DNA from 2 places in the Lentzea sp. NPDC020367 genome. Region 2 is predicted to be linked to the other one. Evidence: riboswitches for the same ligand, from Rfam matches in the RefSeq annotation. Region 2 holds a riboswitch; the other holds the start of a gene.
What was found. A riboswitch is a leader RNA that binds a small molecule or an ion and turns the genes downstream of it on or off. The one in region 2 is predicted to bind thiamine pyrophosphate.

Region 1: linked by a shared signal. The riboswitch ahead of ACH413_RS22820 (thiamine ABC transporter substrate-binding protein) and the one ahead of ACH413_RS14275 (FAD-dependent oxidoreductase) in region 2 are both predicted to bind thiamine pyrophosphate.

What each region holds. Positions count from the first base shown of each region.
Region 1 covers NZ_JBIRVV010000005.1:236,115-239,466, reverse strand. Annotated here, with positions in the region: gene ACH413_RS22835 (mannosyltransferase) at 1-487, shown strand, start outside; gene ACH413_RS22830 (glycoside hydrolase family 88 protein) at 404-1,306, opposite strand; gene ACH413_RS22825 (4a-hydroxytetrahydrobiopterin dehydratase) at 1,447-1,740, opposite strand; TPP riboswitch at 1,772-1,884, shown strand; gene ACH413_RS22820 (thiamine ABC transporter substrate-binding protein) at 1,878-2,876, shown strand; gene ACH413_RS22815 (ABC transporter permease) at 2,852-3,352, shown strand, end outside.
Region 2 covers NZ_JBIRVV010000003.1:408,486-411,837, forward strand. Annotated here, with positions in the region: gene ACH413_RS14260 (MarR family transcriptional regulator) at 1-159, opposite strand, end outside; gene ACH413_RS14265 (thiazole synthase) at 237-992, opposite strand; gene thiS (sulfur carrier protein ThiS) at 994-1,194, opposite strand; gene ACH413_RS14275 (FAD-dependent oxidoreductase) at 1,191-2,147, opposite strand; TPP riboswitch at 2,142-2,253, opposite strand; gene thiE (thiamine phosphate synthase) at 2,280-2,918, shown strand; gene ACH413_RS14285 (class III extradiol ring-cleavage dioxygenase) at 2,950-3,352, shown strand, end outside.

The DNA of each region.
Region 1 (3,352 bases), on a different contig from region 2:
CGGTGCCCTGAGCCGCACGGTCGGGTACGACGTGAAGACCGGTCCGATCTACATCGTCGCCGTGCTCGTCGCGGCCGCGCTGACGTGGTTCGCGGTCAGCAAGACCAAGGACGTGCTGGCGTTGATCGTCAGCGTTCAGATGCTGGGTCTGCTGGTCTCGCCGATCTCGTGGAGCCACCACTGGGTGTGGATGGTGCCCGCCCTGCTGTGGCTCATCTACGAGGGCGGACACCTCCTGTGCAAGATCACCGCCGGCCTGTGGGTGCTGCTGACCGGCGGCTACCTGATCTCGTTCCTGCTGCTCGCCCAGCCGAACATCTGGGACTTCCCGCGGCCCTGGATCTTCGTGCTGCTCGGCTGGGGCTATCCGGCCGCGGGCCTGCTCACGCTCGTCGCGATCGGGCTAGCAACCCGGCGTAAGAGGGACGATCTGCTGCCCGGCGATGAGGAAACTGCCCACAGCGAACCCACCGGTGTCACCGGCTGAGGCCGGCTTCCACGAGTTGCGGGCCGCGACCCAGCCCAGCGTTCCGTCTGCGTCCAGCGCGGTCAGGAGGGCCTGCCAGCCCTTCTGCACGTGCGGCAGGTAGGTCGCCCGGTCGAGCACGCCCGCGTTGATGCCGGCGGCGATCGCGTAGGTGATCATCGCGGTGGCGGCGGAGTCCTTGCCGGTGCTGCCCCAGAAGCCGTCGTGGCGCTGCAGGAACTTGAGCGTTTGCACGCTCTTGCGCAGCGTCTTGGCGTACTCGGCGCGGTACGGGTGGTCGGCCGGCAGCGCGAGCATCGCCTTGGCCAGGCCCTGCACCGCCCAGCCGTTCGTCTGCACGTTCAGGCTCCACAGACCCGTGAACTCGTTGAACGTCCGGGCCTTCAGGCTGCGGTACGACTGGAACGAGTAGTCGAGCATGGCCTTGTCGTTGTCGGCCACGGCGATGCGCGTGAACGACGGCAGCGCCATGTTCAGCGCGTCCGGCGAGCGCCAGTAGCCGGTCTTCCCGTCCTTCACCTGGGCGCGCAGGTTGTCGCGCAACGGCTGCAGCACCTCGGGCTCCGGGTGGAAGAACGCCACGTCGAGGTACGGCTCACCGGTCGACTGGGCGTCCGGGGCGAAGGGGTTCGCCGGGTCCACGGGCAGCAGGTACTTGTTCGCCTGCACCCACGGCCACGTCTTGTGGTTGCTGATCCCGGTGGTCCGCACCTGGGCGAGGTTGCCGACGTGGAAGTTCGCGTTGGACCAGGTGTTCGCCGCGAGGTCGGACCCCTTGGTGACCCAGGTGGCACTGGCCTTGATCATCGTGTCCGTCACGGCACACGGCACGGCCTGAGCCGCGGTCGGAATCGCGGTAAGTGTCCCGGTAAGAACCAGGACGAAAAGTGATGTGCGCAACCGCATGAGGGTGTTCCCTCTCATTTCCGCGGGCGGCGGCAGCGCACATCTTGACCGAATCAGCTCATCGCGTCCAGGACCCCGTCGATTTCCTCGGCGAGGGACACGTCGAGCGCGGTGATTCCTCCCTTGTAGTGGGTGCTCAGGCGGAATGTCAGCGTCTTGTAGCGGATGTCGATGTCCGGGTGGTGGTTGTCGTTCTCGGCGATCTCCGCGATCCGGTTCACGACCATGATCGCGTGGGAGAAGCTCGCCAGCTCCACGGTCCGGACCAGCGCCGCGTCCTGGGCACTCCAGTCGGGCAGCTTGGGCAGCACGTCGTTCAGCTGATCGTCGCTCAACAGCTCGGCCATGCCCTGATCGTCCCACCACGTCACGTAGGCTGCGCGTTGCCACGGGAGTCCGGTGAAGCGCCGGGCTGAGAGGAGGGCTCGCAAGCCCTCGACCGTCCACCTGATCCGGGTCATACCGGCGTAGGGAGAGATTTGACGTGAGAAGGATTTTTGCTGTTGTCGCCGCGCTGGCGTTGACCGGTTGTTCGGCCGGTACTTCGACCGCGCCGCAGACGCACGAGGTCACATTGGTGACGCACGACTCGTTCGTCGTGAAACCCGAGGTGCTGGAGGAGTTCCAGAAGTCCTCGGGAATCACCGTGAAGCAGATCGCCAGCGGTGACGCGGGCGAGCTGACGAACAAGCTGGTGCTCACCAAGGCGAACCCGATCGGCGACGTCGCGTTCGGCGTCGACTCGACGTTCGCCTCGCGGGCGTTGAGCGAGGGTGTGTTCGCCGAGTACGCCTCGCCGGAGGCCTCGAAGGGCGCGCAGCGGTACAAGGCCGACGACACGAACCGCCTGCAGGCCGTCGACGTCGGTGACGTGTGCCTGAACATCGACCCGGCCAAGCTCGGCGGCGTCGAGCCGAAGTCGTACGACGACCTGGCCGACCCGAAGTTCAAGGACAAGCTGGTCGTCGAGAACCCGGCCACGTCCTCGCCCGGTCTCGCGTTCCTGCTCGGCACGATCGCCAAGTACGGCGAGAACGGCTGGCAGGACTACTGGACCAAGCTCAAGGCCAACGGCGTCAAGGTCGTGAGCGGCTGGGAAGAGGCCTACAACCAGGAGTTCTCCGCCACCAAGGGCGATCGGCCGATCGTCGTGTCCTACGCGTCGTCGCCGTCGGCCGAGGGCGGCAAGACCAAGGCCGTGCTGGACACCTGCTACCGCCAGGTCGAGTACGCGGGTGTGCTGTCCGGGGCCAAGAACTCCGCCGACGCGCAGAAGGTCCTCGACTTCCTGCTGGGCGAGAAGTTCCAGGCCCAGGTGGCCGAGCAGATGTACGTCTACCCGTCGCGTGAGGGCGTCGCGCTGCCCGAGTCGTGGGCCAAGGACGCGCCGTTGCCGTCCTCACCGCAGTCGCTTCCGGCGGACAAGGTGAAGGACAACCGCGAAGCGTGGGTCGAGCAGTGGCGCAAGCTCGTGCAGGGCTGAGTTCCCGCACGGGGTGGTCGGCGGCGGCGCTGCTTCCGCTGGCCTTCCTGGGTTTGTTCTTCGCGTGGCCCGTGCTGGCGATCGTGTCGCTCGGGCTGCGCGAAGGTGGCGTGGCCTCCGCGTTCGCCGACAGCGACACCTGGGAACTCGTCGGGTTCACGCTGGGCCAGGCTCTGGCGTCGACGGTCGTGGCAGTCGTCGCCGGGATGCCGCTGGCGTTCGTGCTGGCACGGTGCCGGATCCGCGGGCTCGGCGTGATCCGGGCCGCGGTGATGGTGCCGTTCGTGCTGCCGACCGTGGTGGTGGGCCTGGCTTTCCGGACGTTCTGGCCGGACGGCGGGGTGTTGCCGATCGTGCTGGCGAACGCGTTCTTCAACGTGGCCGTGGTCGCGCGGACCGTGGGCGGGCTGTGGGCGCACACCGATCGACGGGCTGAGGACGCGGCGCGGGCTTTGGGTGCATCGCGTCCGCGCGCG
Region 2 (3,352 bases):
GCGCATGGGGCCGCAGCGGGCGAGGGTGGCGAGCGCGGAGACCGCGCCGGGGCCGAGTCCGGGGGAACCGGTGCGTCGCAGCAACCGGGCCAGCCGGCCGATCGCCAGGTACAGGCGCGCGGTCGCGTCCTCGACCTCGGCGTCAATGGGGGCCGTCACGGCTTGTCGTCCTCCTCGGCGGGATTTCAGGTAGTTCTCAATCATCCCCCAACACGTGTGCACCCACGGTAGCGACCTCAGAGTCCCGGCGAAGACGCTTGGGCCCAAAAGCGTTGTGGAATTCGTCCGGCCAGGCGTGCCAGCCGTCCGCCCTCGACCGCACAACGCATGGCGGCGCCCATCCGTTCCGGGTCCTGCGCGCGTGTGACAGCGGTCGCCAGAAGCACCGCTGAGCAGCCGAGTTCCATCGCGAGGGCCGCGTCGGACGCGGTGCCGATGCCCGCGTCGAGCACTACTGGAACAGATGCCCTGGAAGTGATCATCTCGATGTTGTGCGGGTTGCGGATGCCGAGACCCGTACCGATGGGAGAGCCCAACGGCATGACCGTCGCGCAGCCGATGTCCTGGAGCTTCAGGGCGAGCACCGGGTCGTCGTTGGTGTACGGCAGGACCACGAAGCCGTCGTTCACCAGCCGTTCGGCCGCGTCGAGCAGCTCGACCGGGTCCGGCAGCAGGGTCTCCTCGTCGTGGACGACCTCCAGCTTGACCCAGTTCGTCTCCAGCGCCTCGCGTGCCAGCTGCGCGGTCAGCACGGCCTCGGCGGACGTGCGGCAGCCCGCGGTGTTCGGCAGGACCTCGATCCCCAGGCGCCGCAACAACTCCAGCACGCCGGTCTGGCCCGCGGCGTCGACGCGGCGCATCGCCACGGTGGTCAGCTCGGTACCGGACGCGACCAGCGCCCGTTCCAGCACCGAGAGGTTCGCGGCACCGCCGGTGCCGGTGATGAGCCTGGACCGGAACTCCCGGCCCGCGATGATCAGCGGATCGTCCACGTCAGCCTCCCTGGACCGCGGTCAGCACCTCGACCACGCCGCCGTCCGGCACGATCGTCCTGTCCCACAACGCCCTCGGCACCACGGCGCCGTCGAGCGCCACGGCCACGCCCTTCTCGGGTGCGCCCACCAGCGTCACGACCGCGGCCACCGACGTGCCCTCGGCCAAGTCGCGGGAGGTCCCGTTCACCTGTGCCTTCACGAACTTCCTCCCTGGAGCAGGTCGACGACGACCTGAGCGGTGTGCGGGGCCAGCAGCAGGCCGTTGCGGTGGTGGCCGGTCGCCGCGATCACGCCCGGCTCCAGCCAGCGGACGATCGGGACGTTGTCGGGGCTGCCCGCGCGGAACCCGACGGCAGCCTCGGTCAGCGCGTACTCGGCGATGCCCGGTAGCACGGTTTCCGCGTCCCGCAACAGGTCCCGCACGCCCGCGACGGTCACGTCGGTGTCGAAGCCCGCCTCGTACTGGGTCGCGCCGACGACCAGACCGTCGTCGCGCGGCACCAGGTACACCGGACGACCGGACACCAGCGCGCGGATCGTGTGGCGAGGCGGCGGCAACGCGCCGGGCCGATGGGCAAGTCTCAAAATCTCGCCCTTGACCGGCCGGATCACGTCCTTCAACGCGGGATGCAGTGCACCGCTCCACGCCCCGGCGGCGATCACCGTGACCCGTCCCTCCACTGAGGACACGACTCCGGCGTCCAGACAAGCCTTCCACAGTGCGGAAAGCAGCACGCGGTTGTCGACGGCGAGATCGCCGGACGCGTACACGCCACCGCGCACCGCCGGGCCGAGAGAAGGTTCCAGAGCACGGATCTCCCGCGACGTCAGCAACTCCCCCGCGTGCCGGAGATCAGCGAGGTCACCGGGTTGCGTACCGACCGCCAAAGTCCCCGCGGTGAACAACTCGACACCCAAGGACGCAGCGAACGACGGCCACAGCGCGAGGGCCTCAACACCCTGCGCCACCACGGCTTCCTCGCCCGGCCAGGCCTCCGTCAACGGCGCCAGCATCCCGCCCGCCACCCGCGAACCCGCATGCGGCGACCCGTCGTCGAACACGGAGACCGAGAACCCGGCCCGTGCCGCGGCGAGAGCCACGGACAGCCCGATGACGCCGCCCCCTCGGACGGCCACTTCCACACTGCTCAAGGCATTCACGCTCCCTGCGCCGGCATGACCCGGATCAGGTTCGACGGTCGGAGCGAACCACGCTCCCTCTCAGCCCGGTGTTCTCCAGGCTCCCGTGCGGACCGACTTCAACATAACGGTTAACGTGCGTACGTGCCAGGACTCGACGGAAACCTGATCAGGCAACGACTCGCCGACGCGACGCTCTACCTCTGCACGCCGAACCGGCCTGATCTGGCCGAGTTCGCGGACGCGGCACTCGCGGGCGGCGTCGACATCATCCAGTTGCGGGACAAGTCACTGGAGGCGAAGCAGGAGATCGAGGCGATCGAGATCCTCGCCGAGGCCACCGAACGCCACGGCAGGCTCCTCGCCGTGAACGACCGCGCGGACATCGCCCACGCCGTACGAGCAGATGTCCTGCACCTCGGCCAGGACGACCTGCCCGTCCCGCTCGCCCGCCGGATCATCGGCGACGAGGTGGTGATCGGCCGCTCCACCCACGACGTCGGCCAGATGACCGCAGCGACGACGGAACCCGGCGTGGACTACTTCTGCACCGGCCCCTGCTGGCCGACGCCGACCAAACCGGGCCGTCCGGCTCCGGGCCTCGACCTGGTCCGCGCCACGAAGTCCGAACGCGCGTGGTTCGCCATCGGCGGCATCGACCTCACCAACCTCCACGAGGTGCTCCAAGCGGGAGCCACCCGAGTGGTCGTCGTCCGGGCCATCACCGACGCCGAAGACCCCCGCAAGGCCGCCGAGTCGTTCAAAACTGAACTTAGTAGTTGAAATTTGAACAAACAGGCGTACTCTCGATGACGTGAGCGCACCTGTGCTGTACCTGAGCCACGGGGCTCCCCCGCTGGCTGACGACGAGACGTGGACCAGAGAGCTCAAGGACTGGTCCGCCACCCTCCCGCGCCCGGAGGCCGTGCTCATGGTCTCCGCGCACTGGGAGGAGGCGCCGACGACCATCGGCGCGACCACGACCGTGCCCCTGGTCTACGACTTCTGGGGCTTCCCGCAGCGGTACTACGACGTCAAGTACGAGGCGCCGGGCGCACCGGAGCTCGCCGCCGACGTCCGCAAGCTCCTCGGCGGCCACGTCGAGCAGGACGAGACGCGCGGGCTCGACCACGGCGCCTACGTGCCGCTCAAGGAGATGTTCCCGGACGCCGACGTGCCGGTGCTGCAGATGTCGATGCCCACGCTCGACCCGCGTG